One region of the Saccharopolyspora sp. CA-218241 genome, then DNA from elsewhere that is predicted to be linked to it. Evidence: riboswitches for the same ligand, from Rfam matches in the RefSeq annotation. Region 1 holds a riboswitch; each other region holds the start of a gene.
The links. A riboswitch is a leader RNA that binds a small molecule or an ion and turns the genes downstream of it on or off. The one in region 1 is predicted to bind cobalamin.
Positions count from the first base shown of each region.

Region 2: another riboswitch for cobalamin. It lies ahead of cobN (cobaltochelatase subunit CobN); the one in region 1 lies ahead of metE (5-methyltetrahydropteroyltriglutamate--homocysteine S-methyltransferase).
Region 3: another riboswitch for cobalamin. It lies ahead of ACQP0T_RS08210 (ABC transporter substrate-binding protein); the one in region 1 lies ahead of metE (5-methyltetrahydropteroyltriglutamate--homocysteine S-methyltransferase).

Region 1 is NZ_CP191860.1:2,042,436-2,052,806, reverse strand. It holds gene ACQP0T_RS10015 (HemK2/MTQ2 family protein methyltransferase) at 1-254, opposite strand, end outside; gene ACQP0T_RS10010 (GAF and ANTAR domain-containing protein) at 306-1,010, opposite strand; gene ACQP0T_RS10005 (quinone oxidoreductase family protein) at 1,352-2,290, opposite strand; gene ACQP0T_RS10000 (cytochrome P450) at 2,350-3,540, opposite strand; gene ACQP0T_RS09995 (hypothetical protein) at 3,870-4,916, opposite strand; gene ACQP0T_RS09990 (alpha/beta fold hydrolase) at 5,008-5,868, opposite strand; gene ACQP0T_RS09985 (LacI family DNA-binding transcriptional regulator) at 5,966-6,979, opposite strand; gene ACQP0T_RS09980 (arylamine N-acetyltransferase family protein) at 7,093-7,872, shown strand; cobalamin riboswitch at 8,061-8,305, shown strand; gene metE (5-methyltetrahydropteroyltriglutamate--homocysteine S-methyltransferase) at 8,434-10,371, shown strand, end outside.
Region 2 is NZ_CP191860.1:4,549,849-4,560,219, forward strand. It holds partial or broken gene ACQP0T_RS21635 (MFS transporter) at 1-639, opposite strand, end outside; gene ACQP0T_RS21640 (S1 family peptidase) at 736-1,557, opposite strand; gene cobN (cobaltochelatase subunit CobN) at 1,763-5,431, opposite strand; cobalamin riboswitch at 5,483-5,602, opposite strand; gene ACQP0T_RS21650 (lasso RiPP family leader peptide-containing protein) at 5,879-5,992, shown strand; gene ACQP0T_RS21655 (NAD(P)-dependent oxidoreductase) at 6,271-7,182, opposite strand; gene ACQP0T_RS21660 (bifunctional 4-hydroxy-2-oxoglutarate aldolase/2-dehydro-3-deoxy-phosphogluconate aldolase) at 7,182-7,787, opposite strand; gene ACQP0T_RS21665 (sugar kinase) at 7,784-8,752, opposite strand; gene ACQP0T_RS21670 (YbhB/YbcL family Raf kinase inhibitor-like protein) at 8,999-9,544, shown strand; gene ACQP0T_RS21675 (hypothetical protein) at 9,590-10,371, opposite strand, start outside.
Region 3 is NZ_CP191860.1:1,673,602-1,683,972, forward strand. It holds gene pknB (Stk1 family PASTA domain-containing Ser/Thr kinase) at 1-1,071, opposite strand, end outside; gene ACQP0T_RS08185 (Rv2175c family DNA-binding protein) at 1,329-1,694, shown strand; gene crtI (phytoene desaturase family protein) at 1,747-3,207, opposite strand; gene ACQP0T_RS08195 (polyprenyl synthetase family protein) at 3,207-4,334, opposite strand; gene ACQP0T_RS08200 (ABC transporter ATP-binding protein) at 4,439-5,209, opposite strand; gene ACQP0T_RS08205 (FecCD family ABC transporter permease) at 5,274-6,302, opposite strand; gene ACQP0T_RS08210 (ABC transporter substrate-binding protein) at 6,299-7,300, opposite strand; cobalamin riboswitch at 7,360-7,543, opposite strand; gene ACQP0T_RS08215 (DUF3153 domain-containing protein) at 7,580-8,263, opposite strand; gene ACQP0T_RS08220 (DUF885 domain-containing protein) at 8,365-10,059, shown strand; gene ACQP0T_RS08225 (GNAT family N-acetyltransferase) at 10,098-10,371, opposite strand, start outside.

The DNA of each region.
Region 1 (10,371 bases):
GTCCGCGCCACCCGCACCGGCAGGCCGCGCAGCGCCGTGTTCAGCCGGGCGGCGAGCACCGCCCGGCGGGAGACGTCGACCGCCAGCACCCGACCCGCCCCGGCCCGCGCCGCCGCGATGGCCAGCGCGCCCGTCCCGGTGCCCACGTCGAGCACCGCGCTCCCCGGGCGCAGACCCGCGTCGAGCAGGGCTTCGGCCAACAACCCGGTGTCGCCCTGCGGGCGGTAGACACCGGGCAAGCGCACCAGTCGCACACCACCGGGGATACCTCACCGGGCAGCGCGGAAAACCCCGCACCCGCCGGGTCATGCCGACGGCGGGTCGCCGACGCCGCGCAGGTGTTCCTCCACCAGCATCCGGGCCACCTCGGCGAGCCGCCGGTTCGTGTCCTGGGAAGCCGCGACCAGCAAGCGGAACGCCGCGTCCGGGCCGATGCCCTCGCGCGCCATCAGCAGCCCCTTGGCCTGGCCGATCACGTCGCGGGTGGCCACCGCCCGGTTGAGCTGGTCATCGCGCCGCTTGACCGTCAGCGCCATCGCGGCGTGGGTCGCGAACAGCTCGCCGACGCCCAGCGCGGCCGGGTCGATGGCCGCGCCCAGCGCGTAGAGGTTCAGCGCGCCGAGCGTCTCGGCGCCGGCGTGGAGCTGGACGGAGACCATGCTCCGCACGCCCCGCTCGACGGCCTTCGGCGCGAAGGCGGGCCAGCGGCGCTCGCTGGCCATGTCCGCGACGTAGACGGCGCCCCGGGTCCGGATCGCCTGCGCGCACGGCCCCTCGCCGAGCTCGGACTGGAGCCGGTCGCAGTGGGCGACGAGCTCGTGGGTGGCGGCCTTCGGGACGAACCGGCGGCGCTCCACCCAACTGATGCCCGCGTGGTCGACGCCCGGCACGGTGCGCACGGCGGTGTCGGTGATCGCGCGCAGGGTCGCGTCGACGTCCTGTTCGGCGTCGAAGCGCCGCGCCGCCGCGCTCAGCGCTCGTGCGAGTTCGTAGCCGGTCTCGTTCCTCATCCCGCGTCTCCTCGTAGCCCCTCGGGCTCCGGGACGCATATCCCAAAGCTTGCGGGGCACCAGCGCGGCTAGGTCCTCAACCGGCGTACCGACTCAGAGTAACAAAGGCGTTCTTCCCTCACTCGGAGGGGATCATGATCGGCGCTCGCGGAGGCGGCGGGGTCCGTCCCTTGTGCACAGCAGCGCACCACCGCGGACGAGGCCGGCTCGCGCACCGCGACGCATCTCGTCACGGTGTCGTCACCGACCGCCACCTCCGGACCACCGTCCGCAGTGGACCAGTCCGAGCGGGGTCCGGTCGGTCCCACCGCACCGAGCGGCGCGGTGGGACCGACCGGACCTCAGAACTCCAGCACCAGACGGCCCCGGGTTCCCCCCGCCGCCAGCGTCCGGTGCGCCTCGGCCGCCTGCTCGGCGGGGAAGGTCCGGGCGACCCGCAGCGTCAGCGTGCCGTCCTCGACCTGCGCGCGCAGCCGGTCGAGCAGCTCCCGCTCCTCGGCGTAGTCCACCACCAGCACCGGGTGCAGGGCGATGCCCCGCTCCGCCTCGCCGCGCCAGAACCGCACCGTGGCGACCGCCCCGCCGTCGCGGACCGCGGGGAGCACCTGCTCGTTCTGCACCGCGCCGTCGGCGACCGCGTCCACCCCGTCGGGTTCCACCTCGCGGATGCGCTGGGCGACGTCCTCGCCCCGGGGGACCACCACGTCGGCACCGAGCTCGCGGACCAGCTCCTCGTCCTTCGGGGCCGCGTCCGCGATCACCCGCAGGCCCTCGGCCTTGGCGAGCTGGATGACGTACCCGCCGAACGCACCGGCCGCACCGGTCACCGCGAGCACCTGGCCCGGGCGCAGGGCCAGCAGGTCGAGCGCGCGGCGGGCGGTCAGCCCGTTCATCGGCAGCGTCGAGGCGGCGACGTCGTCGGCCCCGGCGGGCACCCGCACCACGGAGCCGGCGGGCAGCACCAGGCTCTCCGCGTACCCGCCGTGGGAGCCCGAGGGCACCACGATCGCCATCACGTGCTCGCCGACCGCCAGGTCCGTGCTCGTCCCCTCACCGATCTCGTCGAGCACGCCCGCGACGTCCATGCCCGGCACGTACGGCGGTTCCTGCTCCTGCTGCGCCTTCTTCCGGTCCCCGCTGGCGACGTAGGTGTCGGTCGGGTTGACCGCGGCCGCGCGCACCCGCACCCGCACCTCGCCCGGACCGGCGTGCCGCTCCGGGACCTCGACGACGCGCAGCGCCTCCGGTCCGCCGTACTCGGTGGCTCCCACAACTCGCATGTCCACCAGCAACACCGCCCCCGGCAGCGCTATTCCCGGCCCGGCACCGACGCGCGGGCTCAGTGCGAGTGGGATCCGCCCAGGTGCACCAGCACGCTGCTGAAGTCGTTGCCGATGTAGGACGGGCGCCGGGGCGGCACGCCGGTCGGTTCGGCCAGCGCCAGATCGGGGAACCGGTCGAACAGCCTCGGCAGCGCCACCTCGGCCTGCATCCGGGCGAGCGGGGCGCCCAGGCACCGGTGCACGCCGTGGCCGAACGCCAGGTGCGCCTTGTCCACCCGGTCCACCGCGAAGCGCGCCGGTTCCGGGTGCACCGCCGGATCGCGGCCGGGCACCCCGTAGCCGATCAGGACCGGCTCGCCCGCCGCGATCACCACCCCGTCGCCGAGGTCGACGTCGGCCGTCGCGTAGCGCAGCGGCAGGTGCACGATCGGCGGGTGCAGCCGCAGCACCTCGTCCACCACGTCCGGCCACCGGTCGGACGTGCGGACCTCCTCCAACTGCGCCGGGTCGCGCAGCAGCTCGTAGACGGCGTGGTCGAGCAGCGAGACGACGGTGCCGCTGCCCGCCCCGACCAGCAGCGCCAGGACGCCGAGCAGCTCGGTGTCGGTGAGCCGGTCGACGTGCAGCAGCGCGCTCGTCAGGTCGTCCCCGGGGCGCTCGCGCTTGCTGCGGACCAACGCGCGCAGGGCGTCGAGCAGCTCCTCCCGCTTGGGCACTCGGCCCGCACCCGCGTCGAGCACGTCGTCCAGCGCACCCCGCAGCTCGGCGCGGAGCGCGTCGGGCACGCCGAGCAGCGCGCAGATCACCCGCGAGGGCAGCAGCGCGGCGAAGGAAGCGCGGAAGTCCACCGCCCCGCCGGTGCGCCCGTTGGCCATGTTCTCCAGGAGGCAGTCGACCAGCGCCGCCACCTCGGGACGCAGCGCGGCGATGCGATCGGCGGTGAAGGCCTCGCGGACCAGCGCGGCCAGCCGCTCGTGGCGCACCCCGTCGACCGGCTCCGGCTCCGCCACCCGGACCGCCGGGAACAACCACGGCCACTCCCCCGGGCGCGCGCCCGGCAGGCTCCACCGCGCGTCCTTGACGATCACCGGATCGGCCAGCAGGCGGGTGATCACCTCGCCGCGGGTGACCGACCAGACCTCACCGCCCTCCGGCAACCGCACCCGGACCGCCGGACCCGCCGCCCGCAACGCGTCCGCCTGCTGGTGGATCCGCGCGCCGTCGAGCACCTCCGGAACCTCCGCCATGACCGCCCTCCCCGCGTGCCACCGCCCTCTCCCGGGTCGCCGCCGGACCGGGCCCCCGCGCACCGCCGGAACCGTGATCGACGCATGTCTTGGTAGCACGGCCGAGGACCGCCGCCATAGAGCGGATCAGGTCCAACCCGGCCGCCGAGCGAGTGAACGCCGCGAGATCAGGCCACGACGACGTAGTCCTCGGGAAGCGGTTCGCCGCGCAGGTGGGCGTCGAGCATCTCGCGGACACCGGCGGCGATGCGCTGCTGCGCCTGCTGCGTCATGCCGGAGTGGACCACCCCGCGCCGCTCCGCGCGGGAACGGCGCGGGGTGGTCGGGGATCAGCTCGGGGTCGTGGTGCTGACCGGGAACCGCAGCACCGCACCGACCCCGTCGGCCAGCCCGGTGCTCGCGGTGGTGAGCGCCACCTCGGCATCGGTGCGGGCCGCCACCTCCAGCAGCACCGCCTCCCGGGCCACCGGGGTGTCCGGTTCGAACAGCAGCGTCTCCACCGCACCCATCTCGGCGGCCTTCGCGACCTCCTCGTGGCCCTGCACCGCCCGGTCGTGGGCCAGGCCACCGGCCCACCGGTCGTGCTGCTCCCGGGCGCTGCGATCGCTCTCCTCGCCCGCGATCCGCAGCAGTTCCTCGGTCAGCGCCTCCTCGGAGCCGTCGGCGCTCGCACCGCCCCGGCCGGTCTCCACGAGGCGGTCGGCGAGCTCGTCGGGCAGCTCCGCGCGCAGCGCCGTGCGGCCCTGCACCTCACCGGCGAGGACCACCACCCGCGGGTCGAACCGGTCGGCCACCTCGCGCACGCGCCGGGCGACGTCCTTGGCGTTCTGCCCGGCGGCCTCCTCGGCGCGGCGCTGGATGTGCCGGTGCGACAGGGCCCCGCCGCGGGGCTTGTGCACCCCTTCCACGGCGCCGCCCTCGACCCGCTCGACGTCGTGCTCGGCGGGCTCGCCGCGCTCGGAGACGACTTCCTGGCGCACCTGCGCCCCGTGCTGGTCGCTGATCACGACCAGCTCGCGGACCGATCGGGCGGCCTCGCGGATGAACGCGCCCAGCTCGGGCAGCGTCGCCCAGTGCGCCTGGTCGCCGCTGCCCTGGGCGGCGTCCCAGTGCTCGTCGAGCACCACCTCGCCGTCGACGGCCACCAGCACTCGGCCGTTGGCCTGCTCCTCACCCGCGGTGCCCGGCTGGAGCCGCTGCTCCAGCGCCTCGACCGCGCCGGCCGCGGCACCCGCTTCCTCCAGGCGCTCGCGCAGCCCCCGCCAGCGCAACCGGATCTGGTCCCCGGCGTCCTCGCCCGACGAACGGGCTTCCAGGTACACGGTGGCGAACGGTCCTTCGCGGTCGAACACCTGCCGCGCGGTGGACAAGCGCATCCATCCCACCTCCCGGGATCTCGGGTTCATGGGACGTCGTCCCATCGGCCACTGGGGTGCTCCTTACCCCGCGCCGGAGCAGGCCAAACCGCTACCGGACGAACCGGCGGACGAAGTCGAGGGACAGTCGCGCGACCGCCTCCCACCCGGCGTCGATGGTCAGCGAATGCCCCCGATCGGCGAGCTCGGCGAACTCGGTGATCCCCGGGTTGCGCCGCTGCCGCTCGTAGGTCGCCGCGGTGGTGGCCGGCGGCACCTGGTGGTCCCGGTGGCCGGAGACGATCAGCATGGGGCCGCGCTGCGGAGCGGCGCTGTCGGCCCGGGCCTCGGTGCGCGGGCTGAAGTTCGCCAGCATCGACTCGAACATCGGCGCCCCCGAGGCCGCCACGTGGTAGCGGTCGTAGAGCTCCCGGGCCTCCTCCTTGCTGATCGCGTTGGCGAAGCGGTAGCGGAACTGCCTGAAGCTCAGCATCACCGCCCGGCCGCGGTTGCCGGGTCTGCGCAGCACCGGCAGCGCCGACCGCAGCGCCGCGAACGGCATCGGGAGCACGCCGCGGGTCGGGACGGGGTCGATGACGACCGACGCCATGGCGCCGCCGCGCCCGGCCAGGAGCTGCGCCAGCAGACCGCCGAGGGCGTGGCCGACGAGCGCGGGCGTCCGGTCCAGCCCGGCCATCACCCGTTCGTGGTACGCGGCGACGTCGCCGATCCCCTTGCGCGCGAAGGCGTCGGGATCGTTCCTGGCCTGCTCGACGGTCTCCGGGTCGTCCGGCCAGCCGGGGGTCAGCGCAGCGTAGCCGGCGTCCTCGAAGCAGTCCGCCCACGGCCGCCAGCTCTCCGCCAGCAGCCACATGCCGTGCAGGAAGACCACGGGCGGGCGACGGGACCGGTTGGCGCGGTCGATCTCGTCCTGCTCCCGCCGGGTCAGCTCGCGAACGGGGGTCACCGTCATGCGGCCGCCTCCTGCGATCGCGCCGGGATATGGGTCGGCTCGAGGCTAGGGACGCGGCGGAGCCGCTGAACAGGGACCGAAGACCCTGGTGCGGCGCTCAGGTGTCCCGGACGTGCAGCACCGCGGGCCACGGCCGGGCGGCCGCGTCGGGGTCCCACCGCCCCCGGATGGCCGCCAGCACGGCGCGCCCCAGGTCCGCCCCCGGGGCGTCCAGATCGATCTCCGCCGAGGTCAGCCGGGGACGCAGCATCTCGCAGAACGGAGCGTTGTCCGCCCCGACCAGCGCGAGGTCACCGGGGACCCGCACGCCCCGGTCCAGCAGGGCGCCCAGCAGCAGCCCGGCGTGGTCGTCGGTGCAGGCGAACACGCCGTCGGGCGGATCGTCCCCGGCGACGGTGCGGGTCAGCCGGTCGGCGGAGTCGCGGCGCAGCCCCATCCGCACCACCTCCAGCCGCATCCCGGTGCGGGCGGCCACCCGTTCGAACCCCGCCACCCGGTGCGCCACGAGCTGCCGGTCGCCCTTGGCCTTCGGCACCACCACGAGCACCCGGCGGCAGCCGCGCTCGGCGAGGTGCTCGGCGGCGACCTCGCCCAGCCGGGAGTCGTCGATCACCAGCGTCGGCACCGCCGGGACGGGTTGGGTCGCGATGCCGATCGGCACCACCCCCGCGCGGCGGAGCAGCTCGGCACCGCCCTTGGTGAACCGGTCGGCGTGGGCGATCACCGCCGCCGGTCGCAACGCCGCCCAGGACCGCGCCGCCGCCATCCCCTTCAGCTCGGTGTCGCGGTGCAGGACCATCGTGTAGCCCGCTTCGCCGAGCTCGACGGCGAGCCGGTCCAGCCCCGCGGTGGCCAGTCGCGCGAGGGTCATCCGCTCGCCGCCCAGGTGGCCGATGACCAGCTCGTGCCCGGTCGTCCGGCGGCCGCCGGGCGGGACGTAGCCGAGCTCGCGGGCGACGGCCCGCACCTCGGCCCAGGTCTCGGGCCCGATCCGCTCGTCGACGAGCCCGTTGAGCACGTACGACACCGTCGCCCGGGACACCCCGGCCAGCGCCGCCACGTCAGCCGCGGTCGGCCCGGTCCGCTCGTCCTCTCGCCCGCCAGCCGTCATCCGTGCCATCCTCCCAGGTCCCGGGGCGCGAGCACCGCCGTTCGCGGGATCATATCCCCCACCCGGCCGCTGGTGTCTACTGTGGACATGAGGTGATGTGCCAGAATGGTCGTGTGGACGATGCCACCACCGAGCGGTACCTGGCCCGGATCGGGATCGAGGCGGTCGGGCCGCCCGACGCGACGACCCTGCACGCGCTCCAGTCCGGGCACCTGACCTCGGTGCCGTTCGAGAACCTCGACATCCACCTCGGCGAGCTGGTCGAGCTGACCGAGGAGCACCTGGTCGACAAGATCGTGCGGCGCCGCCGGGGCGGCTTCTGCTACGAGCTCAACGGGCTGTTCGCGGCGCTGCTGACCGCGCTCGGCTACCGGGTGGAACTGCTCGCCGCGCGGGTCTTCGCCACCCCCGAGCAGCCGGGTCCGCCGATGGACCACCTGGCGCTGCGGGTCGACCTCGACGAGCCGTGGCTGGTCGACGTCGGCTTCGGCCGCAACCCCGTGCACCCGCTGCGGATGGCGAGCACCGGCGAGCAGCCCGACCCGGAAGGCTCGTTCGCCCTCCGCCCGGTCGACGCGGCGTCCGGCGACCTGGACCTGCTGCGCGACGGCGAGCCGCAGTACCGGCTGGAGCCCCGCCCCCGCGCGCTGCGCGACTTCGAGCCCACCTGCTGGTACCAGCAGACCTCGCCGCGCTCGCCGTTCACCCGCGGTCCGACCTGCTCGCTGCGCACCGGAGCGGGCCGGGTCACCCTCAGCGGAACACGACTGGTCCGCACCGAGCACGGCGAGCGCACCGAGCGGACCCTCACCGAGGACGAAGCGCTGGCGACCTACCGCGAGGTGTTCGGGATGCCCCTCGACCGGCTCCCCGCCGACCCGGCGCAGCGCTGAGCGGACGTCCACTGCGGGGGCCCACCGGTCCGTCCGGCTCGGCGGCGGGCGGGCGCCCGCGCGACGGTGTGTCCGGGATCTCACCGCGGCGGCGCGGCGGATCGAAAGGCGACGTCAACGGGCGCCGCGCCCGGCGCGCGGGGACGCTCGTGGCGGCGGGCGCCCTTGCCAACGCGAGGTCGGCGGCTAGCCTGATCCGTGCTGGTGGTTCGGCCGCCTCCGCCCGACCGGGCGGGAGCGGCCGAGGCAAGAGGGAACCCGGTGCGAATCCGGGACTGCCCCGCAGCGGTGAACGGGAACCAACGCCGTCCCCGGTCCACGACCGGGATCAGCACTGGGCCACCAGGCCCGGGAAGCGACGGCCAGTAGGAATCCCCGGCGACGCCGGGAAGCGCCCGTGAGTCCGAAGACCTGCCACCGGTGCGCGCGCCGGAGCGGTGCGCGCTGTTCGAGGCCCCGAGGGAGGGCCTGCCGGACGCCCGCGCGGCAGCTCGTCGCGCCGTCGCGCCCTGCGCTCTCCCGGTCTCGGACTCCTGTCGTCGAGCTCGCGAGGAGAGAGCGTTGACAACCACGATCGGTTCCACCGTGCTGGGCTACCCCCGGATCGGCCCCGACCGGGAGCTCAAACGAGCCTTGGAACGCTACTGGGCCGGGCGGATCGGCGAGCCGGAACTCCGGGAGGTCGCCCGCGGCCTGCGGGTGGACACGTGGCGCTCGCTGCACGAGGCCGGACTGAATTCGGTGCCGGGCAACACGTTCTCGTACTACGACCAGGTGCTCGACACCGCGGTCGTCTTCGGTGCGGTACCCGAACGGTTCACCGCGCTCGGGCTGAGCCCGCTGGACACCTACTTCGCGATGGCGCGCGGGGTGGAGTCCACGCCGCCGCTGGAGATGACCAAGTGGTTCGACACCAACTACCACTACCTCGTCCCGGAAATCGGCCCGGACACGCGGTTCTCGCTGTCCGACCAGTCCCCTGTGGACCAGTACCAGGAAGCCCTGGAAGCGGGCGTGACCACCCGTCCGGTGCTGGTCGGGCCACTGACCTTCCTGCTGCTGTCCAAATCGGACGACCAGGCGCCGGAGTCGTTCCGCCCGCTGGACCGGCTCGACGACCTGCTGACCGCCTACGCCGAGCTGCTCGGTGAGCTGCACCGCGCGGGCGCGGAGTGGGTGCAGCTCGACGAGCCCGCCTTCGCCGCCGACCGCTCCCCCGCCGAGCTGGCCGCGCTGCGCGCCGCCTACCGGCGCCTGGGCGAGCTGACCGAGCGGCCGAAGATCCTGGCGGCCGGCTACTTCGGCGATCTGGGCGAGGCGCTCGGCGAGCTGGCCGCCACCCCGGTCGAGGCGCTGGCGGTGGACCTGGTCGCCGGGCGGTCGGCGCTGGACCGGCTCCCGTCGGTGCGCGGCCTGGCGGACAAGGCGCTGGTCGCCGGACTGGTCGACGGCCGCAACGTCTGGCGCACCGACCTGGACGGCGCGCTGTCCACCGCCGCGACCCTGCTGGGCCTGGCGGGCGAGGTCGCGGTCGGCACGTCCTGCTCGCTGCTGCACGTGCCCTACGACGTCGAGGCCGAGACCGCCTTGGACGCGCGGGTGGCGTCCTGGCTGGCCTTCGCGCGGCAGAAGGTCGACGAGGTCGTGGTCCTCGGCCGGGCGCTGCGCGACGGGCGCGAGGTGGTGGCCGACGAGCTCGCCGCCGCCCGGCGCGCGGTCGCCGACCGGGCCGGTGCCGACTCGGTGCGCGACAACCGGGTCCGGGCCCGGCTGGACTCGCTGCGCCCGGAGCACGCGCGGCGCGGTGACTACGCCGGGCGGCAGGAGGCCCAGCAGCGGTCGTTGCGGTTGCCGCCGCTGCCGAGCACCACGATCGGTTCCTTCCCGCAGACCACCGACGTCCGCAAGGCGCGCGCGGCGCTGCGCGCCGGACGCATCGACCCGGCGACCTACCAGCAGCGGATGCGCGACGAGATCGAGCGGGTGATCCGGGTGCAGGAGCGGCTCGGCCTCGACGTGCTGGTGCACGGCGAACCCGAGCGCAACGACATGGTGCAGTACTTCTCCGAGCACCTCGACGGGTTCGCCAGCACCGAATTCGGCTGGGTGCAGTCCTACGGGTCGCGGTGCGTGCGCCCGCCGATCCTCTACGGCGACGTCTCCCGCCCCGCCCCGATGACCGTGGAGTGGGCCACCTACGCCCAGAAGCTCACCGAGAAGCCGGTCAAGGGGATGCTCACCGGACCGGTCACCATCCTGGCGTGGTCGTTCGTCCGCGACGACCAGCCGCTGGCCACCACCGCCGACCAGGTCGCCCTGGCCATCCGCGACGAGGTGGCCGACCTGGAGGCCGCGGGCATCCGGGTGGTCCAGGTGGACGAGCCCGCCCTGCGCGAGCTGCTGCCGCTGCGCGAGGCGGACCGGCCCGGGTACCTGGACTGGGCGGTGACGTCCTTCCGGCTGGCCACGTCCGGCATCGCCGACTCCACCCAGATCCAC
Region 2 (10,371 bases), 2.5 Mb from region 1:
GACGAACACCCACAGCGCCACCGGCAGCACCAGCGCGCGGAACCGCCGGTCGCGCTGCCGCACCCGCGTCGCCGCCGGTCGGCTCGGCCGGGTCTCCGGGCAGGCCAGCGCGAGCAGCAGCCCGGCCACGCACAGCACCAGGTGCGGCAGGTAGGCGACGACCAGCGGCCGCGGTGCCCACTGGGCGAGCAGCGCGGCGACCAGTCCGCTGAGGCTGAACCCGGCCGACAGCAGCACTCCGGCCCGGCGGGCGCCCGCGCCGTCGTCGGTCGCGCCCGCGAGCAGCGTCAGTTCGCGGACCCAGGCGGTGCCCGCGGCCAGCACCGCCCCGGTGCCGACGCCGGTGAGCACCCGCCCGACGGCCAGCCAGGGCACGGCCAGCACCCCGGCCATCAGCGCCAGCGTGGCCACCCCGTTGAGCAGCACCGCGCCCAGCACCACCGGTCGGCGCCCGCGCCGGTCGGCCAGCGGTCCGCCGAGCAGCAGGCCCGGGACCAGACCCACCACGTACAGCGCGAACAGCCCGGTGACGGCGGTGCCGGACACGCCGAGCCCCCGCTGGTAGGCGGCCAGCAGCGGGGAGAACTGGTTGGCACCCCAGCCCGCGACGGTCAGCAGGAAGGCCGCGCGCAACCACATCGACGTCACAGCCACCCGTTGTATGCCCGCGCCGCGCGGTGGCGCAGCCCCCGGGCGGCCGTGACGTCCCTCTCACCCGTCCCCAGGCACAGGTCCTCAGGTGCCGAGCTGGGCGGCGATGTCGGCCTGGTAGGTGGCGACCCGGGTGTAGATCCCGGGGTAGCCCGGGCGGGCGCAGCCGTTGCCGGTGGAGACGATGCCGGTCAGCTTCCCGTCGGCGACCATCGGCCCGCCGGAGTCGCCCTGGCAGCTGTCCTTGCCGCCTTCGGGCACGCCCGCGCAGACCATCGTGCGCGGGTCGAACTGCGAGTAGGCGCGCGAGCAGTCGGGGTCGGCCACCACCGGGACCTGGACCGAGCGCAGCACGTCGGAGCTGGGACCGCCCTCGGCGACGTTGCCCCAGCCGAGCACCGTGGTCGGCGTGCCCGCCTGGTAGAGCGCGGAATCGGCCGGGGTGGCCAGCGGCAGCGGCTGCTGCGGGAGCCGGGTGTCCAGGGTGAGCACCGCGACGTCGGCGCCCGCGGTGGCGCTCTGGTAGTCCGGGTGGGTCCAGATGTCCCGGACCCCGGCGACGGTGCCCGCGGTGGTCCGCTTGTCCTCCCGGCCCGCGACGACCTGCACCGCCCCCGGCCGCTCGCCGTCCACGCAGTGCGCGGCGGTGACGACCTTGTCGGGAGCGGCGAGGGTGCCGCCGCAGAACTGGTCGCCCCGCGGGTTGGCGAGGTAGACCACCCACGGGTGCTCGGCGATCGGGGCCGGGGAGCCGCCGACGATCGGCGGTGCCTTCGAGGCGGCGGGCCCGGTCTCGGCGGCACCGGCGGTTTCGGCGGCACCGGCGGTCAGCGGTGCGGTCGCCAGCGCCGCCGACATCGCCAGCACGCCCAGCGCCGCCGCTCCCCTGCGCGGAACTCCTGTCATCGCTGTCTCCTCCCCCACAGGCGGGGGTGGGCCGGCGCCGTCCGCGCGAACCGGTCCCCCACCGGTCCGAACCACTTGACGACCCCAGCGGATCACAGCGCACCGGAGGGCGCCGCACGCCGACCGTTAACCACTCGGTCGAGCTACTGGACGCGCGGCTGAATACACCCGTCCGGCGGGATATCACCGTCCACAGAGGAGTGCTTCAGCCCTCCAGGCTGCCCTCGAGTTCCAGGTACACCTCGCGCAGCTCCGCCAGCACCGCCTCATCGGGGCGTTCCCACAGGCCGCGGTCGGCGGCCTCCAGCAGCCGCTCGGTCATCCCGCGCAGCGCCCACGGGTTCGAGGTGCGCAGGAACTCCTGCACCTCGCCGTCGAAGACGTAGGACTCGGCGAGCTTGGCGTACATCCAGTCGTCCACCACGCCCGCGGTCGCGTCGAAGCCGAACAGGTAGTCCACGGTGGCCGCGAGCTCGAAGGCGCCCTTGTAGCCGTGCCTGCGCATCGCCGAGATCCACTTGGGGTTGACCACCCGGGCCCGGAAGACGCGCTTGGTCTCCTCGCCGAGGGTCCGCGTCTTCACCGCGTGCGGCACCGCGGAGTCGCCGACGTAGGCGGCCGGGTCGGCGCCGGCGAGCACCCGCACCGCGGCGACCATCCCGCCGTGGTACTGGAAGTAGTCGTCGGAGTCGGCGATGTCGTGCTCGCGGGTGTCGACGTTCTTGGCCGCCACCTGGATGCGCCGGAACGCCGTCTCCATGTCCGTCCGCGCCTCCCGGCCGTCCAGCCCCCGACCGTAGGCGAACCCGCCCCAGGTGGCGTAGACCTCGGCGAGGTCGGCGTCGCTGCGCCAGTTCCGGGCGTCGATCAGCGGCAGCAGCCCGGCCCCGTAGGCGCCCGGCTTGGACCCGAAGATCCGGGTGGAGGCGCGCCGGTCGTCGCCGTGCGAAGCCAGGTCGGCGCGGTAGTGCGCGGCGACGAAGTTGTCCTCGTCCGGCTCGTCGAGCACCGCCACCGCCCGGACCGCGTCGTCGAGCAGCGACACCACGTGCGGGAAGGCGTCCCGGAAGAAGCCGGAGATGCGCACCACCACGTCGATCCGGGGACGGCCCAGCTCGGCCAGCGGCACCACCTCGAAACCGGTGACCCGGCGGGAGGCGTCGTCCCAGGTCGGGCGGCAGCCGAGCAGCCAGAGCAGCTCGCCGATGTCGTCGCCCTGGGTACGCATCGCCGAGGTGCCCCACACCGTGAGCCCGACTGAGCGCGGGTGCTCCCCGGTGTCCTGCACGTGCCGCGCCAGCAGGGAATCGGCGAGCGCGGAGCCGACCTCGAAGGCGTTGCGGGACGGGATCGCCTTGGGGTCGACCGAGTAGAAGTTGCGGCCGGTCGGCAGCACCGACACCAGGCCCCGGGTCGGTGACCCGGACGGTCCGGCGGGCACGAAGCCGCCGCCGAGGGCGTGCACCACGTTGTCCACCTCGTCGGTGGTGCGGGCCAACCGGGGCGCCAGCTCCTCGCAGGCGAACCGCAGCACCGCGTCGACCTGCTCGTCGGGACCGCCCAGCACCGACGCGGCGACGCCGTCGGCCCGCCAGCCCGCCTCGGCCAGGCCGGTGACCAGCCGCCGGGCCAGCTCCTCCAGCAGGTCCACCGCGTCCGATGCGGACGCCGCGGGACCCGCCACCAGTCCGGTCAGCGCGCCCGGGACCGCCACCGCGGCACCGGGCTCGGCCAGCAGGTGCTGCTCGTCGAGGCCGAAGCGCTCGGCCAGGGCGGTCCGCAGCCCGGGCAGGGCCCCGACCTTCCCGCCGAAGACCTGCCGCGAGCGCAGGATCGCCAGCACGTCGTTGACCAGCTCCTCGCCCGCCGGCGCCCGGCCGAGGATGTGCAGCCCGTCGCGGATCTGCACGTCCTTGATCTCGCACAGGTAGCCGTCGATGTGCATCACGAAGTCGTCGAACGACTCGGCGTCGGGCTGGTCCTGCTGGTGCAGGTCGTGGTGCAGCTCGGCGGCGGTGACCAGCTCCCAGATCTGGTTGCGCAGCGCGGGCTTCTTCTCCGGGTCGAGGTCGGTGACCAGGGCGTACTCGTCGAGGAGCTGCTCCAGCTTGGCGATGTCGCCGTAGCTGTCGGCGCGGGCCATCGGCGGGATCAGGTGGTCCACCACGACGGCGTGCCCGCGGCGCTTGGCCTGGGTGCCCTCGCCCGGGTCGTTGACGATGAACGGGTAGACCAGCGGCAGGTCGCCCAGCACGGCGTCCGGCGCGCACTCGGCGGCCAGGCCGAGGCCCTTGCCCGGCAGCCACTCCAGGGTGCCGTGCTTGCCCAGGTGGACGACGGCGTGGGCGCCGAACTCCTCGGCCAGCCAGCGGTAGGCGGCGAAGTACTGGTGCGAGGGCGGCAGGTCCGGGTCGTGGTAGATGGCGATCGGGTTCTCGCCGAAGCCGCGCGGCGGCTGGATCATCAGCACCACGTTGCCGAAGCGCAGCGCCGCCACGTAGATCGAGCCCTCGTCGTCGACGTACAGGCCGCCCGGCGGCGGACCCCAGTGCTCGGCCATGGCCTCGCGCAGCGCGGTGGGCAGCGCGTCGAACCACTCCCGGTAGCGGGGCGCCGGGACGCGGATCGCGGCCTGCGACATCTGGTCGTCGGTGAGCCATTCGACGTCGTGGCCGCCCGCGGCGATCAGCCGGTGGATCAGCCCGTCGCCGTCCACCCCGGACAGGTCCAGGCCGCCGAGGTCGTACCCGGCCTCGGCCAGGGCGTGCAGCAGCACCACCGCCGAGGCGGGGGTGTCCAGGCCGACCGCGTTGCCCACCCGGGAGTGCTTGGTCGGGTAGGACGACAGCACCACGGCCAGCTTCTTGTCCGAGTCGGCGGTGCGCCGAAGCCGGGCCAGCGCGGTGGCGGTGCCCGCGACCCGCCGGGCGCGTTCGGGATCGGCCAGGTAGACCGGGATGCCGTCGTCCCCGGCCTCCTTGAAGGAGAAGGGCACGCTGATCAGCCGGCCGTCGAACTCCGGCACCGCGACCTGCATCGCGGCGTCCATCGGCGACAGCGCGGCGTCGCTGCCCTCCCAGGTGGCGCGGCTGGTGGTGAGGCAGAGCCCTTGCAGCACCGGGATGTCCAGCTCGGCCAGCGCCCCGGCATCCCAGGAGTCCTCGTCGCCGCCCGCGCTGGCGTCGGCGGCCACCGAGCCGCCCGCGGCGAGCACCGTGGCCACCAGCACGTCGCAGCCGCCGAGCAGGTCGCGCAGCCCGGCGGCGTCGGACAGCCCGCGCAGGGAGCCGCAGAACACCGGCAGCGCGTTGGCCCCGGCCCGCTCGACCTGGTCGGCGAGGGTGTCGACGAACCCGGTGTTGCCCGCCAGCGCGTGCGCCCGGTAGAAGACGATGCCCACGGTGGGCCGCGCCGGGTCGTGCGCCCGCTCGCCGTGCGGGCCGAACTCCGGCATCCGCTCCGGCAGCTCGAAGCCGTCGCCGGTCAGCAGCACCGTGTCGGACAGGAACCGGGCGAGCTGCCCGAGGTTGCCCGGTCCGCCTTCGACCAGGTAGGTCAGCGCCTGGGTGGCGACCCCGGCCGGGACGGTGGACAGCGCCATCAGCTCGGCGTCCGGGGTGGACTCGCCGCTGAGCGCGACGGTCGGCAGGCCCGAGGCCAGCACCGCCTCCAGCCCTTCGGCCCAGGCGCGCTTGCCGCCGAGCAGCCGGACCACCACGAGATCGACCCCGGTGAGCAGGTCGGGGACGTCCTCGGCGGCGACCCGGGACGGGTTGGCCACCGCGTAGTCGGCACCGGAGGCCCTGGCGGCCAGCAGATCGGTGTCCGCCGTGGACAGCAGCAGGATCCTGGTGGTGCGGGCAGCGTCGGACACGGCGCGTCCTTCCTCGGGGTGCGCGCCCCGATCGGGATCCACGGCGGCCGGAGTGTCCTGGCTCCCGGATCGGCGCGCGGCCCCGCCTTCCGGCCCGTGCGGGCCGTGGCTCGTCGGAGTGCGCTCCCCGGTCACAGTGGCGCGACCGCCCCGGTTTCGCACCGGGTTCCTCCGCGTCACCGCCGTCTGACGCCGATCATCCTAACGGCCACCGGCGCGCCCGCCGTGAGACGTCGTTCACCCCGCACCCGGCAGCCCTCCGGGCCGCCTCCCGCGCGCCCCCCGGACACGCCGGCGGAGCAGGGACCAGGAGGCACGGCCGAGTAGTCGTGCTGCGGAACCCGGGTGAACCCCCGCCGCGGGGACCTCAAGGCGTCCGGGACGCCGCCGATCACAGGGGCAGGTGCCCGCGGCGGGCGCCACGTCAACGACATGGAGGCGACGACCATGACCGAGACCACCTACCGCACCCCCGAACTGGCCGAGCTGGGCGAGTTCACCGCCGACACCCTCGGTGGCAGCGGCGAGTACGTCGACGGCAACGGCTACTTCCTGCCCTGAAGGATCGCTTTCGCCAATGGTCTGCGTGGCGGTGCCGGTAGCGGGACCTCAGCGGCCCACTCGCTCCGGGAGCCGTTCCTGATGTACCCACTTCGTACACGGCGTCACGGCTGTCCTCGCGAGAAGATCGCTGAGCGGCACCGTCCGAGCACGGGCCGCGGTGCAAGTTGCGTGCCTCACCGCAATGCGGCTCCGCCGCATTCTGAAAAGCCTCCTGATCGAGGCCAGGGGTCCGGCTCCCGCCCGAGGGGCCGGGCCCCGGTCGTCCCCCGGAGCGGTCAGTACCCGGCTTCGAGGTCGACGACGCCGATCAGCGGCTCGCCCGCCAGGCGCCGCCGCACGTTGTCCCGCACCCGGCGGGCCAGCGCCGGGAGCAGCAGCGGCTTCGGGTTCGCCGAGTGCGGGGTGATCAGGGCGCGCGGGTGGCCGAACAGCGGGTGTCCGTCCGGCAGCGGCTCCGGGTCGGTGACGTCCAGCGCGGCCCCGCCGATCCGCCCGGCGTCCAGGGCCTCGACCAGCGCGCCGGTGTCGACCAGCGAGCCGCGGGCCACGTTGATCAGCCAGGCGTCGTCCTTCATCCGCGCCAGCGCGGCGGCGTCGATCAGCGCGGCGGTGGCGGCGGTGGCCGGAGCCGCGACCACCACGTGATCCGACCGCTCCAGCAGGGTGCCGAGGGCGTCCGGGGCGTCGGCGGGCCAGGTGCGCTCGGCGCCGTCGACCGGGCGGCCGGAGCGGTTGATCGCCAGCACCCGGACGCCGAAGGGGCGCAGCAGCCCGATCAGCGCCCGCCCGATGCCGCCCGCGCCGACGATGCCCACCGTGGCGCCGAACAGGGTGCGCGCCCGCCCCGGGCGGTCCCAGCGCTCGGCGCGGGCGGCCTGGTGCAGGCCGCGGGCACCGGCCAGCATCAGCCCGAGGGCGTGCTCGGCGACGGTCTCGGCGTAGCTGCCCGCGGCCGAGGTGACCGTGATGCCCTCGCGCAGCGCGCCCGCCGCGAGCCACGGTTCGATCCCGGCGGCGGGCAACTGCACCCATTCCAGCCCCGGGTGGTCGTACTCGGCGAACCGCTCCGGCCCGGCGCCGAACCACACCAGCCCGGTGGCCTCGGCGGCCGGGGCGAGTTCCGCGCCCGCGGCCAGCACCGCGTCCTGGAGTTCGGCGGCCGGTTCCGGACCGACGTGCACCCGCACTACGCCCTCCTGCCGTCGCGCAACAACCCGGCCAGGGCGGGGAGCTGCTCGGGATCGTCCAGGGCCGAGCCCACCGCGACCGCGCGGGCGCCCGCGGCGAGGAATTCCGCGGCGTTGCGCGCGTTCATCCCGCCGGTGGCGACCAGCTTGAGGTCGGGGAACGGCCCGAGCACCGCGCTGAACCAGCCGGCGCCGAGCTGCGCGGCCGGGAACGCCTTGACCCAGTCCAGCCCGAGCCGCCGGGCCTGCTGGACCTCGCTCGGGGTCGCCACGCCGGGCAGGTGCGGCACCCCGACGTCGGCGCTGAGCCGCACCACCTCGGCGTCCAGGCCGGGCGCCACGGTGAACGCGGCCCCGGCCTCCTGCGCGGTGCGGACCTGCTCGGGCGAGGTCACGGTGCCCGCGCCCACCGGGCGCCCGCGCCGGGCACCGGCCTCGACGGCGGCGCGCAGCGACGGTTCGGCGCGCGGAGTCTCGATCGGCACCTCGACGGCCTCGATGCCCAGGTCCCAGGCCCGCTCGGCCAGTTCGGCGGTCCGCTGCGGGGTCATCCCGCGCAGGATCGCCAGCACCGGCGCGGCCAGCAGCTCGTCGAAACCCCTCACGCGTCACCGCCGATCCGCAGGCCGCCCCAGGCCCGCTCGTCGTAGGCCAGTCGTTCCTCCAGCTCGGCGAGGTCGGGCAGCGCCTGGTGGTCCTCGGTGCTGAGCAGACTCCGGGCCGCCAGCAGGTGCCCGAGCCGCAGCCGGCGCGAGGCGTCCGCACCGCGCAGCAGCCCGGACAGGTACCCGGCGGCGAAGGCGTCCCCGGCCCCGACCGGCTCGACGACCTCCACGCGGGGCGCCGGGACCGACGTGGTGCCCACGCCGAACTCGTACGCGGCCAGCGCGCCGTCCTTGACCACCACCAGCTCGGGCCGGTCGAGCAGCGCGCGCACCTCCTCGGGGGTGCGCACCGACCACAGCGCCGCGGCCTCGTCGAGCCCGACGAACACCACGTCGGCGAGCTGCGCCAGCTCCCGCAGCACCGGCGCCGCCTCCGCCGCGCTCCACAGCGCGGGCCGGTGGTTCACGTCGAAGCTCAGCCGGGACCGCCGCGGGCGGGTCAGCAGCCGCCGGACGAGCCGGTCGCAGCCGGTGGACAGCACCGGCGTGATGCCGCTGAGGTGCACCGCGGCCGGGGCGTCGAGCACCACGTCGGCCAGGAAGTCCTGGTCCATCGTGGACGCCGCCGACCCGGCCCGGTAGTAGTGCACCCGGGTGCCCTCGGGTCGCGGGTCCTTGAAGTAGACGCCGGTCGGCGCCGCCGGGTGCACCTCGACCAGCGCGGTGTCCACCCCGGCGCGCGCGAGGTCGGCGACCAACCGCCTGCCCAACGGGTCGTCCCCGACCCGGCTCGCCCAGCCGACCCGGTGCCCCAGCGAGGCCAGGTGGATCGCCACGTTCGACTCGGCGCCGCCCGCGGAGAGCGTGAACGCCGGTGCCCGCTCCAGCGGCGTCGCGTCCGCGGGCGCGACCAGCGACATCGTCTCGCCCACGCACAGCACTTCGAGGGCTTCGTCGGGCTCCACACCGCCTCCTCCGCTTTCGGCCGTGGCGCAGCCTACCCGCCCGACTGCGCATGGCACACCACCCTTGCAACATGTGCACGTTGACCCACCAGAGCACCGGTGCAGCATGGGTATGAGTCCGATACCGGATCCCGCGGATCTCCCCCTTCGGGGCGGAGGCGTCCCGGCCCGGCGGGTGGCCCGGGTCATTAGGGTGGGCTGCGGGTAATCCGATCACGCCGTCCGCGACGAAGAGGAGGATGCTTGATGAGCTTGGAGCGCCCGGTCGATCCGGACCCGTATTCCCTTCTCCCCGAGGTTCCGTCGTTCACCGTGACGTCCGAGGACGTGACCGACGGCGAGCCGATGGGCAAGGCCCACGCCTACGACGGCATGGGCGCCGAGGGCGAGAACCGCTCGCCGCAACTGAGCTGGTCGGGCTTCCCGGACACCACCAAGAGCTTCGTGGTGACCTGCTTCGACCCGGACGCCCCGATCCCGGGCGGCTTCTGGCACTGGGTGCTGGTCGACGTGCCCGTCGGGGTCACCGAGCTGCCCGCCGACGCGGGCGACCGCAGCGGCTCCGGCATCCCGGAGGGCGCCTTCCACGTCCCCAACGACATGGGCGAGCGGGCCTTCGGCGGCGCCGCGCCGCCGCCCGGTGACCGCCCGCACCGCTACTACTTCGCGGTGCACGCGGTGGACACCGAGAAGCTCGGGGTCGACGACACGGTGAGCCCGGCGGTGGTCAGCTTCAACCTGGCCTTCCACACCGTCGCGCGGGCCGTGATCGCCCCGACCTACGCGCACTGAGGGTTCGGTCGAGGGGGTTCCGCACCCGAGGAGCCCCCTCTTCCGTCAGCGTCCGGGGGCTCCGACGGGGGCCGCGAGCACCGGCTCGGGCACCGAGGCGAGCAGCCGGGCGCGGGCCTGCCGGACCAGCAGCACCCGGGGCAGCCGGCGCAACCGCCGCGGGATCGGGGCGTCGAACACCGCGGGCCACAGCGCGCGGGCCCGCTTCCTGGGCAGGCGCGACCAGCGCGCCAGCAGCTCCTCGACGAGCCGGAGCTGCTCCCGGTGCAACCGGTGCGGGCCGTCGACCTCGCCGAACAGCCTCCGGTATTCGGCCAGCACGTTGACGTGCCCGAAGGCCCGGTCGGCGGCGTGCGGCCGCAGGTCGTCGCGGATCTCGCGCAGCGCCAGCAGCGGGTCGAGGGCGTGCAGCGCCACGGCGGCGTCCCGCCCGACCACGTCGCACAGCACCTGGACCAGCAGCCGGACGTCCGAGCAGCGCTGGTGGGTGAGCACCCGCAGCGCCTCCTCGTCGACCTCGGCGAGCTCGTGCACCACCCGGCGCCGCTGCCTGCCGTAGGCCTTGAGCAGCGCGACCTGGCGGCGGATGCCGGGGTGGTCGAGGCCGTGCGCGTCGAGCAGGTGCTCGATGCCGTCGAAGGCGATCCGGTCCTCCTCCCCGGTCCCCGCGCCGAGGTCGACCCGGTGGACCAGCGCCTCCAGGTGCTGGAGCAGCGGCAGCGCCGCGTGCAGCGCGCGGGGCGGGCAGTCCAGCAGCGGGCCGAGCCGGTGCAGGCCGCCGACGACCTTGCCCGCGGTGAGCTGGTGCAGGTAGGTGACGGCCGTCG
Region 3 (10,371 bases), 370 kb from region 1:
GCGGCGCTCCTGCTCGCGCGGCGAAGGACCGGCGGCGACGGCGCCGAACTCCTGGGTGCGATCCTCCTCCTCGGCCGGGCGGGGCCGTTGCAACGCGCGGGTGCCCTGCGGTCCGGCGGCGGGCACGTCGCGGACCGCGGCGAACTGCTCGGTCGGCGGATCGCCCTGCTCCGGCGGCGGGTGCTGGGCGGTGGGCAGCACGGTGGTGCGCTCGGCGCTGCTGGGCACCGGCACCGGCACCGGGGCGATGCCGAGCTCCTCGCGGACCCGGCGCACCTCGGCGAGCATCGCGGCGGCGTCGGCGGGACGCGCCTGGGCGTCGCGGCGGGTGGCGCGGACCACGAGCTCGTCCAGCGCGGGCGGGACGCCGTCGACCTGCGTGCCCGGAGCGGGCACGTCGTCGTTGACGTGCCGGTAGGCCACCGACAGCGCGGTGTCCCCGACGTAGGGCGGGTGCCCGGTGAGCATCTCGAACAGCACCACGCCCGCGGCGTAGACGTCGGTGCGCAGGTCGGCGGCGCCGGTGGTGACCTGCTCGGGGGAGAGGTAGGCGACGGTGCCGAGGATGACGCTGCCGCTCGTGGTGCCCGCCGAGGCCGCCGCGCGGACCAGGCCGAAGTCGGCGACCCGGACGGTGCCGTCCTCGCCGATCAGCACGTTCTCCGGCTTGACGTCGCGGTGCACCATGCCCGCGCCGTGCGCGGCGGCCAGCGCGGAGAGCACCGGTTCGAGCACGCTGAGCGCCAGCGGCACCGGCAGCCTGCCCCGGTCCACGATGAGGTCGCGCAGCGTGCAGCCCTCGACGAGCTGCATCACCAGGAACACGTGGTCGCCGTCGGCGCGGCGGTCGACGCCCTGGTCGTAGACCGCGACGATGTTCGGGTCGTGCAGCCGGGCGGCGGCGCGGGCCTCCGACTCGAAGCGCTCCACGAAGGAGCGGTCGCCGGAGTACTGCTCGTCCATCACCTTCAGCGCCACCGGCCGGTCGAGCCGGGTGTCGAGCCCGCGGTAGACGGTGGACATGCCGCCCCGGGCGATCAGCGAGTCGACCCGGTACCGCCGCTCAAGCATGGCGCCGACGAGGTTGCCCCCTCGACCGGACCGGTTCTCATGAGTCATCTGCCGCCAACCGCCGGGTAGTCGTTCCGCCACGATTGTGGCAGGTGAGGGATCGAAGGCCCGGTCGAGGGCGGCGGCTGCGGTCGATGTCGGGGCACGACCGCCCATCGTAGGGGTGCCGCGGCGGGCCCGGTGCCCGATCCGGTGGATCGACCACCACCCCGTCCGGTGCTCGGCGACCGTCGGGCCGATGTGGCATCGTGTGCGGCGTGAGTGCGATTCCCGCTGCCCAGGATGTGCTCGCTCCCGACGTGGAGCTCACCCCGCTGCCCGAGGTCGCCCGGCGACTCGGCCGGTCGGTCACCCGGGTGCACCAGTTGATCCGCGATGGCCACCTGCTCGCGATCCGGCGCGATGGCGAGCTCGGTGTCCCAACGGCGTTCTTCGCCGAGACCGACATCGTGAAGGGCCTGCCCGGCACGATCACGCTGCTGTTCGACTCCGGCTACCACCCCGACGAGATCCTGCGCTGGCTGTTCACCGCCGACGACACGCTGCCCGGCACCCCGATCGACGCGTTGCGCGGGGACCGGGGCAGGGAAGTCAAGAGGCGCGCTCAGGCGATGGGGTTCTGACCCCTCGCGCACCTTCCCGCCGCGCGGCCCCGCGGTCTCCGATCCGCCCTGGTCAGCCCGTGATCCGGCGGGCTGCGAGCTTGCCGGACAGCAGCACCGGGGGCACCCCCACGCCGGGAGTCGTGCCGGATCCCGCCAGCACCGCGTTGGGCCGCCCGCGCACCAGGTTGCGCGGGCGGAACGGCCCGGTCTGCGGGAAGGTGTGCGCGGCCGAGAACGGGGTGCCCGCCGCGTGGCCGCGCGCCGCCCAGTCGGCGGGGGTGACGAGTTCGCGCACGTCGAGCGCGGTGCCGAAGCCGGTGTACCCGCGCCGTTCCAGCACGCCCAGCAGTTCTTCCTGGTAGGCGGGGCCGATCCGCGCCCAGTCCAGCGGTCCGGTCGCCAGGTTCGGGCACGGCGCCAGCACGTAGTGCAGCTCGCGACCGGGCGGCGCCAGCCCGGGATCGGTCGCGGTGGGGCGGGTGATCAGCAGCGACGGGTCGGTCATCAGCCGCCCGTCCCGGATGATCTCGGTGAACGTCGAGCGCCACGCCGCGCCGAAGGAGATCGTGTGGTGGGCGTCGTCCCAGCTCGTCGTGGTGCCCGCGTGCAGCACCACCGCCGACGGCGACCAGCGCAACCGCCGCCGGGGCCGCTCGCCGAGCAGCCCCCGCGCGACCGGCAGGTCCGGGGTGAGCACCACGGCGTCGGCGGCGATCCGCTCGTGCCGGGTGCGCACCGCGGTGATCCGGTCGCCGCGCCGCTCCAGCGACTCCACCTCGGCGCCCCAGCGGAACTCGACCCCGGCGCGCCGCGCCGCGTCGGCCATCGCGGTGGGCACCGCGTGCATCCCGCCGCGCGGGAACCACACGCCGCCGATGGTGTCCATGTACGGGATCACCGCGTACAGCGCCAGCGCCCGGCGCGGGTCGAGCCCGGCGTAGAGCGCCTGGAAGGAGAACACCCGGCGCAGCCGCTCGTCGGTCAGGAAGCGGCCGATCGCGCGGTCGAGGCGGCCGAAGCCGCCCAGCGCGACCAGCCGGGCCAGCTCCGGCGAGGCCAGGTCCAGCGGGGAGTCGAAGTTCGCGTCGATGAAGCGGTCCAGCTCGGCCCGGTAGACCTCGGTGAGCCAGCGCCGCAGCCGCCGGTACCCGGCCGCCTCCCCGGGGCCGGCGAAGCGGCGGACCTCGTCCTCCATCGCCTCGCCGCCGGTGCGCACGTCGAGCACCGAACCGTCGGCGAAGCGGGCCCGGTAGGCCGGGTCGAGCGGGATGAGGTCGAGCGCGTCGTCGATCGACCCGCCCACCGCGCCCAGCGCTTCGTCGAGCAACTCGGGCATGGTGAGCACGGTGGGTCCGGTGTCGATCCGGTAGCCGTCGAGCAGCCGCAGCCCGGCGCGTCCGCCCGGGACCTCCTCCCGCTCGACGACGGTGACCCGGCGCCCGGCGCCCGCCAGGTGCAGCGCGCAGGCGAGCCCGGCCAGCCCGGCGCCGACGATGACGACGTGGTCGGTGCGGCTGGTGACGGTGCGCATCAGCGGGTGCGGTCGGTCACCGCGATGGCCAGCTCGGCGAGCTCGGTCGCGGCGGGCTCGGCGACCCCCGCGGAGCGCAGCGCTCGGATCGCCGACCCGGTCAGGTCGGTGATCCGCCGCTCCACCGCGTCGACCGCGCCGAGCCGGGTGAGCAGCCCGCGCGTCCGCTCGACCCGCGCGGGGTCCAGGTCGGCGTCGCCGAGCACGCCGCGCAGCTCGGCGAGCGCCTGCTGGTCGTCCTGCCGCCGCGCGCTGTCCACCGCTTCGGCGATGAGCACCGTCCGCTTGCCCTCGCGCAGGTCGTCCCCCGCGGGCTTGCCGGTCACCTCCGGATCGCCGAACACGCCCAGCAGGTCGTCGCGGAGTTGGAAGGCGACACCGATGTCGGCGCCGAAGCGGCCCAGCGATTCCAGCGTCGCGGGGTCGGCCCCGGCGAGCTGGGCCCCGAGCTCCAGCGGGCGCTGCACGGTGTAGGACGCGGCCTTGAGCTCGCAGATCCGCAGCGCGGCCTGCGGGGTCTCGTCGTCCCGGAACTGGCCCAGCACGTCGAGGTACTGCCCGGCCATCACCTCGGTGCGCATCGCCCGCCACGGCTCGCGGGCGCGGCGCAGCGCGTCGGCGCCCATCCCCGATTCCTGCACCAGGTCGTCGGCCCAGGCCAGGGCGAGGTCGCCGAGCAGCACGGCGGCGGCGGTGCCGAACGACCCCGGCTCGCCGCGGAAGTCCGATTCCTGGTGCAGCGCGGCGAACTCGCGATGCACGGTCGGGTGACCGCGGCGGGTGTCGGAGTCGTCGATGAGGTCGTCGTGCACCAGCGCGCAGGCCTGGAGCAGTTCCAGGGCGCTGGCCGCGCGCAGCGCCGCGACCGCCTCCGGGCCCTGCGCGGCGCCGCCCGCCGCGCGCCACCCCCACCAGGCGAAGGTGGGCCGCAGCCGCTTGCCGCCGCCGAGGACGAACCGGGCGAGCTTGTCCACCGCGGTCCCGAAGGCCGGGTCCAGGTCGGCGGCCTCGGCACGCCGTTGCCGGAGGTACCGGGTCAGCAGGTGCTGCACCGCATCGGGTAGATCGTGTTCCACGACGGCGTCCTCGTCGGTGCTGTTCTCGGTGGTCGGATGCGAAACGGGCACGCCACCATCCTCCGCGATGTCCGCGCGCCGCGGCTGGCGGGTCCCGCCGCGGCGCCCACGTCCGGGTGATCGGACACGGAGCGTGGTCGGTACCGATTCGTGCGTCACCGGCCGACCGGACCGCGGAATCGGATGTGCGGAGCGCCCTCCGGGGTCGCGACGACCTCGCAGGCCACGCCGTAGACCTCGGCGACCAGGTCCTCGGTGAGCACGTCGGCGGGGGCACCGGCGGCCACCGCCCGACCGCCGGCCAGCACCAGCAGCCGGTCGCAGTAGCCGGCGGCGAGGTTCAGGTCGTGCAGCGCGACCACGGTGGTCAGCGGCAAGGTGCGGATCAGCGCCAGCAGTTCGAGCTGGTGGGCGATGTCGAGGTGGTTGGTCGGTTCGTCGAGCAGCAGCTCGGAGGGTTCCTGGGCCAGCGCGCGGGCGATCTGGGTGCGCTGCCGTTCCCCGCCGGACAGCGCGTGCCACCGCCGCTCGGCGAGGCCGTCCAGCCCGGTGGCGGCCAGCGCCCGGCGCACCGCCGCCGCGTCGTCGGGATGTTCCCCGCCCCAGCCGGTGCGGTGCGGGGTGCGGCCGAGGGCGACCACGTCGCGCACCGACAGGTCCAGCTCGGTGCCGGACTCCTGCTCGACCACCGCGACCCGGCGGGCCAGTTCGCGGCGGCCGAACCCGCCTAGCTCCCGCCCGTCGAGCAGCACGTTGCCCCCGGAAGGCCGCCGCAGCCCGGCCAGCAGCCGCAGCAGCGACGACTTGCCGGACCCGTTGGGCCCGAGCAACCCGAGGGTGCGGCCGGGTTCGACCTCGGTGCTGATGCCGTCGACGATCAGCGCGCCACCGGCGTGCCAGGACAGCTCCCGGGTCCGGATGCTCATGCCCGCTCCTCCCTCGAAAACGCGTGGTGGGACCCGCCCGCGCAGCGGCGCCGGTGGCCGGACCTCACGTCAGGCCCCGCTTGCGCACCAGCAGCGCGGCGAAGACCGGCACGCCGACGATCGCGGTGATCACCCCGACCGGGACCTCCTGCGGCGCGGCCAGGGTGCCCGCCAGCGCATCGACCCAGACCAGCAGCAGGGCGCCGTAGACGGCGGACACCGGCAGCAGCGCGCGGTGCCCGGGGCCGACGACCAACCGCATCGCCTGCGGCAGCACCAGACCGACGAAGCCGATCGCCCCCGCCGCCGCGACCAGCGTCGCGGTGAGCAGGGCGGTGGTGACCAGCAGCAGCGCGCGCAACCGCGCCACCGGCACGCCGAGCGAGGCGGCCGCGTCCTGGCCGAAGGCGAACGCGTCCAGCCGCCCGGCCTGGGACAGGCAGACCGCCAGCCCGGCGGCGGTCACCGCGGCGGCGATCACCACGTCGGTCCAGCGGGCCCCGGCCAGCGAGCCGAGCAGCCAGAACAGCACGCCCTGGGTCTGCTCGGCGTCGGCCGAGGTCATCACGACGTAGGAGGTCAGCGACGAGAAGAGCTGGGTGCCCGCGACCCCGGCGAGGATCACCCGGCCGGTCCCGCCACCGGCCAGCCGGGCCAGCAGCATCACCAGGCCGAAGGCGATGAGCGCGCCGACGAACGCCCCCGAGGTCAGGCCGATCACCCCGGCGCCGAGGCCGAGGACCACCACCGTGACCGCGCCGGTGGAGGCACCCGCCGACACGCCGAGCAGGAACGGGTCCGCGAGCGGGTTGCGCAGCAGCGATTGCAGCACCGCGCCGCACACCGCGAGCCCGGCGCCGCACAGCGCGGCCAGCAGCGCGCGGGGCAACCGCAGCTCCCACACGATGCCCTGCGCTATCCGCGACAGGTCGGTCTCGACCCAGCCGAACCGGGCGGCGATCACCTCGACGACCTCCGCGACGCCGAGGTCGGCCGGTCCGGTGGTGATCACCGCGGCGATCGACAGCACCAGCGCGGGCACGCCGACCAGCACCAGCCCCGCGGCCCGGCCGGGACGCGGCGCGCGGCTCACCGCTGCCGGTCCAGCTCGACCAGCGCGTCGGCCAGGGCCTCGATCCCGTCGATGGTCTGCAGGCTCACGTTCAGCGCCGTGCCGGTCATCGGCAGCCAGCGCTGCTCGCGCACCGCCGGGAGCCGGGAGACGGCCGGGTCGCTGCGCAAGAAGTCGACCTTGGCCCGCAACGAGTCGCCCTCGCCGTCGCGGGTCAGATCACCGAGCACCAGCAGCGAGGGGTCGCGGGCGAGGATGTCCTCCCAGCCGATCTGCGGCCACATCGAGCGCTGGTCGGCGTAGGTGCCGCGGACCCCGAGGGTGCGCGCCATGATCGCCGGGGCGCCGGTGCCGCCCGCCACGTACGGGGTTTCGGTGCGGGCGAACCAGAACAGCACGGAGGTCTCCGGCGGCAGGTCCAGCCCCGCCACCTTCCGCTGCGCCGCCGACACCCGGTCGCGCAGGTCCGCGATCAGCGCCTCGCCGCGCTCGGGCACCCCGAACAGCGTCGCGATCTCCCGCACCTCGCGGTAGATGTCGTCCAGCACCACCGGTTCGGCCAGCGGCGCCTCCTCCGGCAGGCAGTTGCTCGGCGACAGGTAGGTCGGCACGCCGAGCTGCCCGAAGCGCTCCCGCGAGGCGATCCGCTCATCGGTGAAGACGGCTTGGTAGGCGCCCAGCACGATGTCCGGTTCGGTGCTCAGCACGGTCTCGAACGACGGGGCGTTGTCGGCCAGCCTCGGCACCTGCGCGTTGGCTTCGGCCAGGTCCGGGTCCACCGGGTCGGTCCAGGTCGCGGTGCCGACCATCCGGTCCTGCAGGCCCAGCGACAGCATGATCTCGGTGGTGCTCTGGTTCAGGCTCACCGCGCGCTGCGGCGGCTGCTCGACCACGACCTCCCGGTCGCAGTTGGGCACGGACACGGCGCCGGGTGCCGGTGCTCCGGCCTCGGGTGCGGCGCAACTGGTGAGGGCGAGGGTGGCGAGGCTGGTCAGGACCACCGCGCGGCGGGTGCGCAAGACTACCGTCCTTCGCTCGGGGCTCGGTCGCGAAGCCCGGGTGCGAGCCGGGAAGCGGTGTGCGTCCCGGCGAGCCAGCAGGTCTTCGGGCTCGGGCTCGTTCGGGCGAGGAGCCTTCCCGGGCCTGGTGGCCCAGTGGCACGTGTCCTCGCCCAGCACCCCTACCGCTGCGCGTCAGCTCCGGCTTCCGACCGGATTCCCCGTCCCGCTCCCGCGGGCACGACTGGCTCGCGCCTCACCCTAAGGGGTCTGATCCGGGTGGCCTTGCGGGGTGCGCGCTCAGGCTTCCTCGGCCGCGCGCGCCCGCAGGTGCGTGCTCAGCGCCAGCGCGGCGACGACCAGCGCCACCAGGAAGGTCGCGCCGGTCAGCAGCGCCGCCCAGCCGACCCAGCCGCCGCCGGTCGCGCTGGCGTACTGGAAGGTCGCCGCGAGCCTGGTCACCTCGCCGGGTTCCAGCTCCCAGGTGACCGTGCCCGCGCTCTCCTCGCCGTTGGTGCTGGTGATCTCGCCCGGCGCGCTGACCTTGACCTCGACCGACGAGTCGGTGTTGGCCAGCGGGGTGAGGTCGGCCGAGGCCTCCAGGATCACCAGCGAGCCGCTGCGGGAGAGCTGGAACTGGTAGCGCGAGTCGTCCGGGGTGAGCGACTGGCTCAGCCGGGTCACCTCGTCGAAGCTCAGGCCGCGGAACGACAGGTGCGAGCCGACCCGGTCGCCCTGCGCGTAAGGCGTGATCCGCACCTGGTCGGCCAGGTCCTCGGGCGGGGTCAACTGGAACGGGACCTTCCCGTCGGCGGTCTGCGTGGTGATCACCAGCTCACCCGCGACGGCGTCCTCGCCGTCGATCGTGAGCGCCGCGTTCACGTGCAGGCAGCCGCCGGTGACCATCCCGACGAGCACCAGCAGCAGACCCAGCACCGCACCGCGGGCGGGGCCCGTTCGACGACCGCTCGTTGTCCGCTCCACCTGCCGAATCGTCGCACCGGCTGCGGGTTTTCGCCGGGTGCGCGACCGCGCCGGAGGAATCCGGATGAGGCTCCGGCGGGCGACGACTAGCGTGGGCGGGCATGGCGACTGATCAGCAGGGCGTGCACGAGATCAGCGACCGGTTCGTCGACGAGCTGGCCGCGCTCGACCCCATTTCCGGCACCTTCCTCGGGCTGCCGGGTCACGACGAGGACATGACGGACTACTCGCCGGAGGGCCACCGGGCCCGGGCGGAGGCGGCGCGGCGCGCGGTCGCGGCGGCGCGCGAGGCCGTGCCCGCCGACGACGCCGAACGGGTCGCGCAGGCGGTGCTGCTGGAGCGGGTGGGCGTCGACCTGGAGCTGCACGAGGCCGACGCCGACCTCTCGGCGCTGAACGTGATCGCCAGTCCGGTGCAGGACATCCGGCAGGTCTTCGACATGATGCCGACCGACACCGAGCAGGACTGGCGCACCATCGCCACCCGGCTGGCGAAGGTCGGCGAGTCGGTGCGCTCGCTGCGCGCGGGCCTGACCGAAGGCGCCCGCCGGGGCGCGGTCTCGGCGGCGCGGCAGATCGCCAAGGTGGCGGCGCAGTGCGACACCTGGTCCGGGCGCGGTGCTCCGAAGTCGTTCTTCGCGGAGCTCGTCGCCGGGGCGGAGGTCGGCGGGGCGCAGGTCGGCGGGGCGCTGCGCCGGGAGCTCGACGCCGCCGCCGAATCGGCCGCCGGTGCCTACGCCGAGCTGGCCGACTTCCTGCGCGACGAGCTGCTGCCGCGGGCGCCGGAGCGCGACGCGGTGGGCGAGCAGCGCTACCGGCTGTGGTCCCGCTACTTCACCGGTGCCCAGCTGGACCTGCGGGAGGCCTACGAGTGGGGCTGGCAGGAGTTCACCGCGATCGAGGCGGAGCTGCGCGAGGTCGCGCGGCGGATCGAGCCCGGCGCCTCCCCGGCCGAGGCGGCGGCCGCGCTCGACGCCGACCCGCGCTACCTGGTCCGCGGGCAGCGCGAATTCGAGGCGTGGATGCAGGGCAGGTCCGACGAGGCGCTGCGCGAGCTGCGCGGCACCCACTTCGAGATCCCGGACCGGCTGATGGCCCTGGAGTGCCGGATCGCGCCCCCCGGCGGCGGGGTCGGCGCCTACTACACCGGTCCCAGCGACGACTTCTCCCGCCCCGGCCGGATGTGGTGGTCGGTGCCCGCCGACCGCGTCGACTTCCCGACCTGGCGGGAGCTGACCGTCGTCTACCACGAGGGCGTTCCGGGGCACCACCTGCAGATCGCCACCGGCGTGCACGAGTCCGGGCGGCTGAACAAGTTCCAGCGGCTGATGTGCTTCGTCTCCGGGCACGGGGAGGGCTGGGCGCTCTACGCGGAGCGGCTGATGCGCGAGCTCGGCTACTTCGGCGACGACGGCGACCTGCTCGGGATGCTCAACGACCAGCTCTTCCGGGCGGGCCGGGTGATCGTCGACATCGGGATGCACCTGGAGCTGGAGATCCCGAAGGGCACCGGCTTCCACGAAGGGCAGCGCTGGACGCCCGAGCTGGGCTTGGAGTTCATGCTCACCCGCACCATCGCCGACCCGGCGCACGTGCGCGACGAGATCGACCGCTACCTCGGCTGGCCGGGGCAGGCGCCGTCCTACAAGCTCGGCGAGCGGCTGTGGCTGGCCGCTCGCGAGGACGCCCGCCGCAGGCACGGCGCGGCGTTCGACCTCAAGGAGTTCCACGCCCAGGCGCTGCGGATGGGCGCCATGGGGCTGGACACGCTGCGGGAGCAGCTCGCGCTGCTGTGATCCCGGCGCCGGCCGGGGCGCGAGGTGGCCCCGGCCGGTCAGTCCGCCAGCGGCAGCGACCGGCCGAGGACCGCGAACGGACGCGGGTCCCCGGTGAACCGGTAGTCGCGCAGCACGTCGTCGAACCCGAGCCTGCGGTACAGCCGCCAGGCGCGGGTCGGTCCCTCCGGTGTGGACAGCAGCACGGTGCTGCCCTCGGCCCCGAGGAGCAGCCGCCGCAGGATCTCCCCGCCGAGTCCGCCGCCCTGGCTGCCCGGGTGCACGTGCAGCTCGGTGAGCTCGAAGTAGTCGGTCAGCCACCGGTCGACGTCC